DNA from 3 places in the Dellaglioa sp. L3N genome. Region 2 is predicted to be linked to each of the others. Evidence: predicted binding sites of a transcription regulator. Region 2 holds the regulator's gene; each other region holds the start of a gene.
What was found. Region 2 encodes LexA, which represses DNA repair genes until DNA is damaged. Its sites were predicted from a motif close to CNAACANNTGTTNG; they were not measured.

Region 1: the regulator LexA is predicted to act here: its motif matches at 2,968-2,981, upstream of uvrB (excinuclease ABC subunit UvrB).
Region 3: the regulator LexA is predicted to act here: its motif matches at 2,289-2,302, upstream of dinB (DNA polymerase IV).

Annotation. Positions count from the first base shown of each region.
Region 1 is NZ_CM142928.1:1,279,106-1,283,829, reverse strand. Features, by position in the region: gene ACVPPR_RS06440 (phospho-sugar mutase) at 1-1,090, shown strand, start outside; gene ACVPPR_RS06435 (YfbR-like 5'-deoxynucleotidase) at 1,301-1,933, shown strand; gene ACVPPR_RS06430 (DegV family protein) at 2,073-2,936, shown strand; gene uvrB (excinuclease ABC subunit UvrB) at 3,085-4,724, shown strand, end outside.
Region 2 is NZ_CM142928.1:1,010,894-1,015,617, forward strand. Features, by position in the region: gene ACVPPR_RS05075 (ABC transporter ATP-binding protein) at 1-616, opposite strand, end outside; gene ACVPPR_RS05080 (ABC transporter ATP-binding protein) at 609-2,366, opposite strand; gene ACVPPR_RS05085 (YneF family protein) at 2,435-2,671, opposite strand; gene ACVPPR_RS05090 (DUF896 domain-containing protein) at 2,767-3,009, opposite strand; gene lexA (transcriptional repressor LexA) at 3,157-3,777, shown strand; gene ACVPPR_RS05100 (hydroxymethylglutaryl-CoA synthase) at 3,916-4,724, opposite strand, start outside.
Region 3 is NZ_CM142928.1:582,673-587,396, reverse strand. Features, by position in the region: gene ACVPPR_RS02930 (DHH family phosphoesterase) at 1-357, opposite strand, end outside; gene ACVPPR_RS02925 (metal-dependent hydrolase) at 373-1,053, opposite strand; gene dinB (DNA polymerase IV) at 1,115-2,257, opposite strand; gene zwf (glucose-6-phosphate dehydrogenase) at 2,399-3,886, opposite strand; gene yajC (preprotein translocase subunit YajC) at 4,055-4,414, opposite strand; gene tgt (tRNA guanosine(34) transglycosylase Tgt) at 4,499-4,724, opposite strand, start outside.

The DNA.
Region 1 (4,724 bases), 270 kb from region 2:
TGAAGTTAAAAAAGTCACAATTAATCAAAAATTAGTTGATGAAGTTGGGGCTTCAATGAAACTTGTCTTCACGCCACTTCATGGTACAGGTAAAATGTTGGGCGAACGTGCTTTAAAACAAGCAGGATTTGAACAATTTAAAATTGTGCCTGAACAAGCGGAAGGTGATCCTGAATTTCCAACAATCAAGTTGCCTAATCCAGAAGATGCACCAGCATTTGATTTAGCTATCAAATGGGGTCGTCGTGAACATGCTGATTTATTAATCGCTGTTGATCCAGATGCTGATCGTATGGGAGTTGCCGTTCGACAAGCTGATGGGGAATACAAATTATTGACAGGTAACCAAATTGCTGCATTAATGTTCAATTACATTTTGACAGCAACTGAAGCAGCTGGAACATTGCCTGCTAATGCTGTTGGGGTTAAATCAATTGTGTCTAGTGAACTTGCAACTAAAATTGCTGAAGCACATCATACGAAAATGATTAATGTTTTAACGGGATTTAAATTTATTGCAGAACAAATTAAAAGTTATGAAGAAACGAATGCACATACTTTCATGTTTGGGTTTGAAGAAAGTTACGGTTACTTAATTCGTCCGTTCGTTCGTGATAAAGATGCTATCCAAGCCTTAGTGATGTTGTCTGAAGTTGCGGCATATTACAAACAATTTGATAAAACTTTATCTGATGGATTAGATGATTTGTTCAAAGAATATGGGTATTATGCTGAAAATACGAAAGCTTTAACATTTGAAGGTATTGAAGGTGTTCAAAAAATTAAAGACTTAATGACTATTTTCCGTGATGATGCGCCTAAAAATTTTGCTGGCTACAAAGTGACTAAGTTAGAAGATTTCACAACAGGTATGGCGCAATTAGCTGATGGCACATCTGAAGAAATCGGATTACCCACAGCGAATGCTTTAAAATATATCTTAGATGATGGTTCTTGGATCGCAATTCGTCCTTCAGGGACAGAACCTAAAATTAAATTTTACGTGGGAACACAAGCTGACACTAATGAGAAGGCTCAAGCTAAGTGTCTTGCCTTTGAAGAAGCTATTATGGCTATTGTTAACGCCTAATTTGAAAATAGTGTGATAGAAGCACTTAAAAATAAAAGTTGATTATACCAAAAAGGCGACACTTAGAGATTTTTTTTCTAAATGTTGTCTTTTTTATAATGATTAAAAAGGTATAAGCTTTTTGTTAATAACTAGTGACGCTTGAATTGTCTTTTCAATATGTGGTAAGATTGTAAAAATTTAAGTAAAAAATGAGAAGGAGCTGTTAATATGGGAATGCATCAATACCTACAAAGTTTAAGCAATTTAGAAACACTGAGACGAGCACCAGGTTATTTTAAATATGAAGAACATTCGGTAGCTGAGCATTCATTCAAAGTAACAGAGGCTGCTCAATTTTTAGGGGACGTTGAAGAAAACGCTGGTAATAAGATTAATTGGCGCATGTTATATGAAAAAGCATTGAATCATGATTATACAGAACGGTTTATTGGTGATATTAAAACGCCAGTGAAGTATGCAACGCCGACGTTAAGAGAAATGTTAGCAAACGTTGAAGAATCATTATCTGAAAACTTTATTAAAAATGAAATTCCAGAAGAATTTCAAGATGCTTATCGTCGTCGATTATCAGAAGGTAAGGATGATACTTTAGAAGGTAAAATTTTATCCGTAGCTGATAAGCTAGATTTGTTATATGAATCATTTGGTGAAATTCAAAAAGGTAATCCTGAAGCGGTTTATACTGAAATTTATCAAGAAAGTTTGAAAACAATTTTGGGCTTTTCTGATTTGGCTAGTGTTCAATATATTTTGAAAGAAATTTTACCCGAATTGTTAACTGAAGATTTTACGGATAAAGATAAAATCAAAAAAATAACGTTGGATATTATTAAAAAATAGATCACGCATGTGTGAAAGATTGGGTTGTATGCTAAAATAATGCATACAGAACAATCTTTTTTTATAGAAAAATTTTTAGATGTTTCAAAGCCATCTACTAAGGTGGTAATGTTCAAAAAAGGATCATAGGGAGAATTTAATGAAAACCGCGATTGTAACTGATAGTGCTTCGTATATTGATCCAAAAGTAGCCGAAGCTCAAAAGATTATTGTTGTACCAATTACTGTTATTTTTGGACAACAAACTTATTTAGAAGATGTGGAAATTTCTTCTTCTGAATTTTATGAAAGAATGCAAAATACTGATAAATTACCAACAACGTCACAAGTCACAATGGGACAAATGCAAGTTGTCTTTGATAAATTAATTGCCGAAGGCTTTGATGAAGTGATTTCAATTCATCTTTCAACAGGAATTACAAGTTTTGTGGATAATTTGCGTGCTTATTCGAAAAATGTTGAAGGGATTACCGTTTATCCTATTGACTCTAAAGCAGCCAGTTCCGCAGAAGCTTTTCTTGTATTGAAAGCGGCTCAGTTAGTGGCTCAAGGTGAGCATGCTGAGACAATTGTGCCTAAGTTAGAAGCCATGCGTGAGACAGTTGGTATTTTCTTTGTTGTGGACAACTTGAGCCATTTGCTTAGAACGGGACGCATGACAAATAGTGCCGCATTTGTCGGTAATTTATTGCAAATTAAACCTATTTTGACTTTTAATCATGAAGGTAAAATTATTCCTTTAACCAAAGAACGTACTAAAAAACGGGCTTTTCAACGTGTGATGGCAGATTTTGCAGATGCGATTAAAGAAGTCAGCTATCCGATTCGTGTTAGTATTGTTGATGCAAATAATCCCGAAGATAGTGCGAAATGGGTGGCCTTTATTAAAGCTAACTATCCTGAAATACCAGTTGAAGTTAGTCATATTGGACCTGTTATTGGTGTTCACACTGGCGAAAAAACGATGGGCCTTATTTGGGGTCGTGATTATTTAGTTGATTAAGTTATCTTGAAAAAATAAGTGAGATGTCGTGCGAAAGTATGTTCGGTATGCTAATATAATTGATAGAGAATAATCATTTTTAAATGAGCCTGGTAGGTTATTCCGGGCTTTTTTTATTTAAAAAAAGAATGGCATTGGAGGGATTAACTTGATTGATAGACATGATGATGGTGTTTTTGATTTAGTATCAAAGTACGAACCAACTGGTGATCAACCCAACGCTATTGCAACTTTAGTAAATGGGTTGAACGATGGGGAAAAAGAACAAATTTTAATGGGTGCAACAGGAACAGGTAAGACATTTACGATTGCGAATGTGATTAAGGATGTTAATCGTCCGACGTTAGTGCTTGCACATAATAAAACATTAGCTGGTCAATTATATGGCGAATTAAAAGAATTCTTTCCGAATAACGCGGTAGAATATTTTGTGAGTTATTATGATTATTATCAACCAGAAGCGTACGTCCCTTCAAGTGATACGTACATTGAAAAGGATTCAAGCATTAATGATGAAATTGATAAATTACGACATTCAGCAACCAGTTCATTATTAGAACGTAATGATGTCATTGTGGTTGCCTCTGTTTCAAGTATCTTTGGATTGGGTGATCCAACAGAGTATCGAGATCATGTTATTTCTCTACGGACTGGAATGACAATGGAACGTGACGATTTACTTAGAAAATTGGTGGATATTCAATTTGAAAGAAATGATATTGATTTTCAACGTGGCCGTTTTAGAGTCCACGGAGACATTGTGGAAATATTCCCTGCATCTCGTGACCAAAAGGCTGTCCGTGTTGAATTTTTCGGCGATGAAATTGATCGTATCCGTGAAGTTGATTCATTAACGGGTGAAGTGATGGGTGAATTAGAACATATGGCTATTTTCCCCGCAACTCATTTTATGACAAATGACAATGTGATGGACCATGCAATTGAAGGCATCGAAACGGAACTTGCTGATCGATTAAAAGAATTAAAAGGCGAAGAAAAATTACTAGAAGCTCAAAGGCTAGAGCAACGGACAACTTATGATTTGGAAATGTTACGTGAAATGGGCTACACATCCGGTATTGAGAATTACTCACGACATATGGATGGTCGTAAACCTGGCGAACCGCCTTATACATTAATTGATTTCTTTCCAAAAGATTTTTTAATTGTAGTGGATGAATCGCATGTTACGATGCCTCAAATCCGAGGCATGTACAATGGTGATCGTGCTCGTAAACAAATGTTGGTAGATTATGGATTTCGCTTACCCAGTGCGCTAGATAATCGGCCATTAACGATTGCTGAGTTTGAAGGGCATGTTAACCAAGTTATTTATATGTCTGCGACGCCAGGACCTTATGAAATGGAACGGACAACAAATGTTGTTCAACAAATCATTCGACCAACGGGACTACTTGATCCAATTATTGAAGTGCGTCCAATTATGGGCCAAATAGATGATTTAGTCGGCGAAATAAATTTGCGTGTTGAACGAAATGAACGTGTTTTTGTCACAACTTTGACCAAGAAAATGTCGGAAGATTTAACTGATTATTTGAAAGAATTAGGGATGAAAGTTGCGTACTTGCATAGTGATATTAAGACAATGGAACGAACGAAAATTATTCGTGATTTACGTTTGGGGACATTTGATGTTTTAATTGGGATTAATTTGTTGCGTGAAGGAATTGATGTCCCTGAAGTATCATTGGTGACTATTTTAGATGCTGATAAAGAAGGCTTTTTACGTAGTGAACGGTCATTAGTTCAAACAATTGGACGTGCTGC
Region 2 (4,724 bases):
TTTGTCGATATACTTTTGAACTAAAACGCTGATAATACCAAGTTGTTATTAATAAAATAGGAATAAAAATCAATGTCACTAATGCAATTTGTGGTTTGGCAATGTACATTGCCACAAAAGCAGAAACAAGTGAAAACACCCCCACAATTAACGTCATGAATAACGTCCAAAAATCTGCTAAAGTCATTGTATCGTTAGTCACCCTAGAAACGACGGCTCCAGCCGGTGTTTGATCAAAATATCTCATACCTAATGTATGAATTTTCTTAAAAAGAATCACACGAATTTTTTCCAATGTTTTTTCTGCACCCATTGAGTACAAATACGTTTGAATAAACTGTGTGACTGCTTTTAAAATAACACCCATGAAATAAAGTCCCGCAAATAAAAACATGATATTTAACGGTGTTGATTTTGATTGCAGATAATGATCCATATAATATTGTAAGAGTAATGGTAAAAGTATATTAATGCCACTCAAGATTGCAGCAAATAAAATAGCAATTAAAAAATCTGCTTTAAACTCTTTTGTATAGGGCAATAATCTTTTGATAACCGTTCTTTGTTCCTTACTACTCAATTCTTTTTGCCAACTTGACTTAGATTGCTCACTCATCAAAATCACCTCCATCTAGCTTACTTTCAAGTTGTTGTTTAGTTGTCATTTGATAATACCAACCTTTTGATGCCATTAAGCTATCATGTTTACCTCGCTCAACTATTGTTCCACCATCAATGACTATAATTTCGTCTGCATCCATAACACTACTCATACGACTCGCAGAAATAATAGTTGTTTTATTTTGACGTTTACTTTTTAATCTATTCAAAATAACTGATTCCGTTCTAGCATCAACAGCAGAAAGTGCATCATCTAAAATTAACAATTCTGGATCAATAACTAACGCACGAGCAATAGCTAAACGTTGTTTTTGACCACCAGATAATGATATTCCTTGCTCACCAACCTCTGTTTCATACTTTTGAGGTAGTTCCATAATATCGCTAGCCAAATCCGCATCAAATGCAGCATTTTCAACTTCTTCTTTTGTTAAATCCATATTTGCAAATCGAATATTATCAAAAATAGACGTTGAAAATAAGAAACTTTCTTGCGGAACATACCCAATTGACTTGAGATATGTATCTAATGCGTATTCTTTAATATCTGAATCATTAACCGTAATAATACCATTATATGCATCAAATTTACGCAGTATTAATTTCATAATTGTTGACTTACCAGCACCAGTTTTACCAACAATCCCAAGCGTTTGCCCAGAACCAATATGAAAACTAACATCATGTAAACTTTCACGATCATCATCTGGATAATTAAAATGCTGAATACTGAAATCAAAAGGTCCTGCTGGTGATTTAGTTAACCCTTTTTTATTATCAATAATGCCGCTTTTTTGATTAAGTAACATTTGTACGCGATCATAACTAGCATTACCACGTTCGATAATATTAAATAGTCGCCCAATAGCAAACATTGGCCAAACAAGTAACGCGATATAACTGATAAATGAAATGAGTTGTCCAATTGAAATAACATTATTAGTTACATAATAACCACCCAAAATAATAGTAAAAACATATGATAACCCAATAATTAAACTTGTTATAGGATCAAATAACGCATCTAAAAAGTTAACTCTTCTATTAATTTTGATTGTTTCTTGAACTTTTTCTTCAAAATCAGCAATGTCTTCTTGTTCTTGTCCAAGTGTCTTAATAACTTTAATGCCACTAACACTCTCTTGCGTTTTGTTATTCAATGTTGAAAATGCCGCTTGTGAGGTAGAAAATGCCGTGTGGATTTTGGTACCTAAATATCTAGCCATAACTGCTAACAAAGGTAGTGGAATAATTGCCAAAATGGTTAATCGCCAATCAATTAAAAAAATCATCGCTATGATAGTCGTTCCACCTGTAATAATTGAATCAGCAAAGGTTAATATTCCAGCACCCGCAACTTGTTGAATAGCCGTTAAATCATTTGTGGCATGTGCCATTAAATCGCCAGTGCGATTCTGTTGAAAAAACGATTGATCCATTTGCATAAAATGTCTAAATAATCTAGTTCGTAAAATTTTTTCAAGGCGAGCAGCACTCCCCCAAATATTTCTTCGCCAAACAAACCTAAACAAGTATTGACCCACTGCAACAAAAATTAGAATGCCAATCCAAATAGCAAGTTTGCTTACTGTTAATTCTTTTTCGCTCATGCTATCAACAATATTTCCAATAATCTTAGGTGGCACAATTTGGAAAATTGCCACTAAAATCAAGAAAAATACTGCAATACTATATGATTTTTTTTCTTGTTTAAAAAACCATCCAAGTTTTCTAAAAATATTCATTCTGGTGCCCCCTTTTCGTGAAAAAAAAACAAGCAAAGAAAACCCTTGCCTGTTCATAAAATATTAACTTATTTTTTTTGTGAGCTATTTTTTGCTTGTGCGTTCATTGATGACATCATTTGATGTAATTTCTTTTCAGAAGGCTTTTGGCCCATTTGGACCATCATCATTCTTAACATATCTTCATTGATTGGTGGGTTCTTTTGTAAATATGTTTCCATATACTTACGAGCACCGAAAAATCCTCCGATAAGTCCAACTGCTAACGCAATAACGGCGATTAAAATCGTCATTCCTATTGACATAATTCAAGACCCCTTTCAATTCACTTCAATCATTAATTCTACACAATCTTGACATAAAAGAAAAGGTAATTCTACCTAAAGTGTGAACTATTTTACTAATCGTCTCGTAAGCCTTTGTCACGTTGCACTTTTTTTACTTTATCTGGGGTTACTTCTTTACCTGATTTATCATAAACCTGCATCATTTCAACCCGGCTTCTAAAACCCTCTCTAAATAATGCCAGATAGGTTTCACGTAATTCTTTTCTTTCAGCTTCTTCAGATTTTGTTAATCCTTCAGCAGTTTTACTTTTTGCAGCTAATTCATTTATTCTTGGTGTTAAATCTTCTGGACTCATTTACTATCACTCCTTAAAATTTCACTCATAAGCATACCCGATAATATCATAAAAAACAATCATTTGAATTAACCGAACGTTTGTTTGCAACAGATACTTTCATATGCTACTATTAAAGTAATAAATAATGATGATGAGGTGTACGAAATGACAAAAGCATCTGACAGCAAGCAACTTGCGGTCTTGCGCTTTATTCATGAACGAGTGGATACAAAAGGCTATCCGCCAACTGTTAGAGAAATTGGTGAAGCTGTTTCTTTATCTTCAACTTCCACGGTTCATGGACACATTGCTCGACTTGAAAAAAAAGGATTACTAACTAAAGACCCTACTAAACCTAGAGCCATCGAACTTACACCACTTGGTTTAGATGCAATTGGTGTTAATAGTCATGAAAATTTAATTCCAATGGTAGGTACTGTTACCGCTGGTGTTCCTATCTTAGCAGTTGAACAAGTGACTGATTATTTCCCCTTACCACCTGACTTTAATTCTTCAGATGACCTATTCATGCTAACAATTCGTGGAGAAAGTATGATTAATATTGGTATTCTAAACGGCGATCAGGTCATCGTCAGAAAACAGTCAAATGCTGAAAATGGCGAAATTGTTATCGCTATGAATGAATTCGATGAAGCGACCTGTAAAAGATTCTTCAAAGAAGACAATTATTTCCGACTCCAACCTGAAAATGATACGATGGCACCTATTATCTTAGATAAGGTCTCTATTTTAGGTAAAGTAATTGGACTCTATCGTCATTTTTAATAATGGCTTACAAGGCAATCAACTGCTACTCAACTTTGAGTGGTAATTGATTGTCTTATTTATTTTTTATTCAATTCATCAGCCATAAAAAGCACCCCCAAGTTAGTCTCAACTTAGGGGTTAAATCGGTTAATATTTTTATTGTATTCGGTATTGTCTCTGCATATTGCTACTACCAATTAAAATAAATTTAGCTTGATCATTAGCATAATCTAAATCAATATCCGCACCATCATTTTTTAATTGACTTTGATAGGTCTTTTCGTACAACGCAACAGATACTTTAACTCGTGATTCCAAATTTGTTTGAGGCAAGTGACTTTTAAAATTAGCAGCCAATTTACCAGAAAAAAATTCACCAACCGCGCCAGAACCATAACTATAAAATCCAATTCTATCACCGATTTCTAAATCATCACTATTTTCAAGTAAAGAAATAAAGCTTAAATATAATGATCCTGTATATAAATTTCCAACCTGATTGTTATCTTTTTTAGCCGCTTCAAATTCATGTGTTAATTCAGTTTTTTTAATTTCACTTGCTTCTGGAAGCACCTCTCTTAATCCTTTAATGCCAAGTTTTGTATATGGCAAGTGATAAAGTATTGCTTTAAAATCATTTATTGTTAATCCAGTTTTATTTTTATATTCATTCCATGTTTGATTAAAAAAATCCAAATAAACATTCTGTGATTCTTTGCCATCTACAAGTGCTTCACTATGATTTAAAGGACGCCAAAAATCCATAACATTTTCCGTTACAAACCCACTGTCTGCATCTAATGTTAATAGCGCTGGATCCGCCGTAATCATCATTGCAACGGCACCACCACCTTGTGTAGGCTCTCCAGAAGTATTTAACCCATATCTTGCAATATCCGCACCAATAACTAGTACTTGACTATCTGGATGAAGAGCCACATGTCCCTTTGCCAATTGAATCGCAG
Region 3 (4,724 bases), 430 kb from region 2:
TTTTACCCAAACTAAGTCCCCATACACATCCTCATTTGGATGATGATCTAATTTAATCAGATAAGCACCTGATGTATAGCGATCATCTTCAATTCTTGGCCGATTAGCTGTATCGATGACAATTACAAGTGCCTCTTGATACGTTTCATCAGGAATTTCATCCTGATGACTAATCCATGCTAATCCAGCTGAAGGGGTTCCCACTTGATACACCTTTTTATCAGGAAAACTAGCACGAATAATTGCTGCTAGACCTGATTGAGAGCCAATTGCATCAGGGTCCGGACTTTGATGTCGATGAATAATAATCGTCTCAAACTGTTTGATTTTCTTTAAAATTTCTAGCTCAATTTTCACTTAAACGACTCCTTCTTAAAACTCGAATGGCACATCAATCTCGGGAATAATCCCAACACCATCATTCAATAATTGAACAAATTCAACAGGGTCTTGTTCAATCCTGACAAACGTATTGTAATGTATTGGGACAACTTTTTTTGCTTGAACGAATTCAGCTGCAATTGCTGCATCTTCTATCCCCATTGTGTATGAGTCACCAATAGGTAAAAATGCTAAATCAACAGGTTGCATGTGATTAACTAATTTCATGTCTGAAAATAAAGCGGTATCTCCGGCATGGTAAAGAACCTTACCATCAACATGCAATTCAAATCCTGCAGCAACACCTAATGTTCTAGGCTTCCCGTTGATTACGAGTGCAGCAGTATGCCACGCAGGGACAAGCTTCACTGAACCAAATGGTAGTTTAAGTTGCCCACCAAAATTCAAAGGTTCAACAGTTAAGCCTTCTCCTTTAAAATAAGTCGCTAAATCAGTAATTGCAATTACCGTAGCGTTTGATTTTTTAGCCAATTCAATTGTATCACCAACGTGGTCCGCATGTGCATGCGTCACCAAAATATAGTCTGGATTTAATTCTTCAACAGTCGTTTTAACTAATGGATTATCTTTAATAAATGGATCAATTAAAATCGTTATCTTGTCATTAGTAAGAATTTGAACACTTGATTGTCCAAGCCATGTTATTTTCATAATTAATTAGTCTTCTTTCGTTTCCAAAGCTGCTCTTAAGTATAACGGTTATTGTGGGCAATTACAAAGACTGATTTGGCACTTTTTTTTCAAATAATGGTAGCTTCATATTCTCAAAACCTATCGGTGCTAAATTTGTCATTGTTAAGCCAAGTAATCGAATCCCTTTTTCTGCACCCAAAATTTCGTCAAAAATCTGTCGGCCATAAAAATAAATGGTTGGTGCATCATTACGGATAAATTCATCGAGCGTTAATCTTTTAGTGAGCGTCGTAAAATCTTGATAGCGAACTTTAATAACTAATGTCTTGCCATGCTTTTGCTGCTTGTTCAAGGTTTCAGAAACCAAATGTGCAATAGTTCTAAGTTGCGTTTCAACCTCATCAGTTGTCATTAAGAGCTTGCCATATGTTCGTTCACTACCAATTGATTTTCGCTCTCGTTGCCACTCAACGGGCCGGTCATCCACGCCACGTACCCTTTTATATAAGAAATAACCTAATTTACCAAATTGTTGAATTAATTCAACTTCGGATTTTTCTAACAATTCTTTTCCAGTAAGAATCCCTTGATCAATCATTTTAGGTGCCGTTTTTTTCCCGACACCTCTAAATTTGCCAATTGGTAATTCAGATAAAAACGGAATGACATCTTCAGGCAGAATTAACGTCATACCTGCCGGTTTATTATAGTCTGATGCTAATTTAGCCAAAAATTTATTGTATGAAACACCTGTTGAACAGGTTAAACGTAATTTTTGATAGATTTCTCTTTGAATCATGTGTGCTGCTTGGATAGCGCTTTTTAGCCCCTTTTTATTTTGTGTAATATCAAGGTAAGCTTCATCAAAGGCAATTGGCTCAATCATTTCGGTATATTCATGAAATATTGCATGGAGTTGACTTGAAACTTCTTTGTATAAAGTAAAATTAGGTGATTGAAAAATGGCCTTAGGACAAATCTCATAGGCTTCTTGAGCTGCCATTGCGGAATGAATTCCTAGTTTTCTTGCCTCATAGTTTGCCGTAGCTACGACGCCACGACCACCATTTTTTCTTGGATCATGGGCGATAACTAATGGCTTTCCAATAAATTCAGGGTGTTCACGTTCTTCAATTGAGGCATAAAAAGCATCCATATCAACATGGATAATTTTCCTTTTTAATAATTTTTCGTCTATTGTAATACCGTTTAATTCAGCCATTAGTCTCACCCCTTTCTTAGTCCATTTTACACGAACGCACGTTCTTTTTCAATCTGATTATTTTTTATTATCTATCCACTAGTTTCAACCCCACCATATAAAAAAATAACGCCTCGATTAACATCGAAACGTTACCTCATTTTATTTTTTAGGATTATATATCCAGTAATTACCATCATCTGTCAACAATTTTTCTGATGCATCTGGTCCCATTGAACCACTCTTGTAATTAGGGAAAACAGATTTATCATCGTCATTATTGTGCCATGTATCTAAAATCACATCAGCAATATTCCATGCCTTAGCAACTTCATTCCAATGGGCAAAATTAATTGCGTTACCATTCAATGCATCCAAAATTAATTTTTCGTATGCTTCTGGTGTATTTGCTTTGGTTTCAGGTGAATTAACATAATCTAAATTAGTTTTATTTGTATTAAACCCTTGACCAATTTCTTTCGTATTAATCGTCAATCTAAAGCGTTCATCGGGTTCAACCGTAATGGTTAAGACATCTTTACCTAAATGTTCATGTTCAGCACCTGTTCCAAAAATATTTTTTTCAACATTTTTAAAGACAATATTGATTTCAGTATTTTTTTCAACAAGTCGTTTACCACTTCGAACATAAACGGGGACACCCGCCCAACGATCATTATCAATTGTCAAACGACCAGCAATAAATGTTTCAATCATTGAATCAGGGGCAATTTGTTCTTCATCGCGATAAGCTTTTTCAGTTCCAGCTTCATCAGCATCGTATTGGCCACGTACAAAGTTTGCATCAACTTCATCGGGTTTTAAAATATGAATTGCTTTCAAAGCCTTCAATTTTTCTTTACGAATTTCTGACGCAATAAACTCTTTTGGCATGTCCATCGTTAACAATGAAACAACTTGCATAATATGATTTTGGAACATATCACGCATAGCACCACTCGTTTCATAGTAACCACCACGTTCTTCAACACCCAATGATTCACTCAATGTCAATTGGATATTATCGATATACTGATTATTCCACAACGTTTGCGTAATAATATTACCAAAACGAATAGCTGGAATGTTTTGAATCATTTCTTTACCTAAGTAATGATCAATTCTAAATATTTGATCTTCTTTAAATGTGTTCCTAATTTCATCATTCAGGTCTTTGGCACTGTCAAAATCATGACCAAATGGTTTTTCAATAATTAAACGATTAAAGCCATTTTCAGTCACTAAATGTTGTGAGCCTAAATGAGTTGCAATTGTCCCGAAAAATTGAGGCGACATTGCTAAGTAAAACATCCGGTTACCTTCAATTTGATATTTAGCATCAAGTTTGTCAGCTAATTTTTTCAAAGTTACATAGTGTGCAACGTCAGTAACATCATGTGATTGATAATAAAAATGTGATGCAAAATCAGCTATTTTAACTTTATCTTCACTAATATCAATCAATGATTCAGTGACAACATTTTGATAAAAATCATCAGTCCAAGGACGTCGTGCCGTTCCAATAACAGCAAAATTATCATCCAAAAAGCCTTTTTCAAATAACTTAAAAAGAGAGGGGTACAATTTACGTTTTGCTAAGTCACCAGTACCACCAAATATAATAAACAATGCTTTTTGTTGCGTTTCTATCATTTCACACCACTCTCATTTCTTGAGGTCTCAGTCCTCTTTATTAATATCTAATTTAATAGTTTAAGTTTACATTTTATTAGTAAAATAAACAAGAATCTTGGACTTAAAAGACCCAATAAAAAAAGTATTAACTCTGATTACCTCAAAGTTAATACTTGAAAATGATTATTTTTCATCTGAAGAAAATTTATCTTCTTCAACAGTTGCTTCAACAGCAGCATCACTAGTTGTTGTTTCTTCTTTAGCGATATGATCTACTTCAACTGTCTTTGGCATAACACGTGCAATTGCTGAACGTTCGAATGTTAAGAAAATACCATCACAATCAAGCGTAACAGTTTTTGCTTCTTCATCAAAACTATCAATAACACCATGTAAACGACCAATAGTGACAACAGCATCCCCAGGTTTTAATTGGTTCATCATTTCTTGTTGTTTTTGTTGTTGTTTTTTTTGTGGACGAATCATCATGAAATACATCAAGACGAATAAAGCCACAATCATCAAAATACTAGTATATTGCATTAATTAGCCACCTCTATTTTCTTTTTTCTTACTAGACAAGGGTATCAAACTTTTTGACCGAACGCCATACCTATTCAAAAGAATTTAAAAATTCTTAGGATTTTTATCGTAAAATCCATATTGTTCGAAAAATGCTTCACGAAATTCCAATAAATTATCATCCATAATAGCTTGACGAACATCTGCCATCAAATGTGTTAAGAAATATAAATTATGGTAACTCGTTAAACGAATTCCAAACGTTTCATTTGCTTTAATCAAATGACGTAAATAAGCACGCGTATAATTTTTACATGTATAACAATCACAG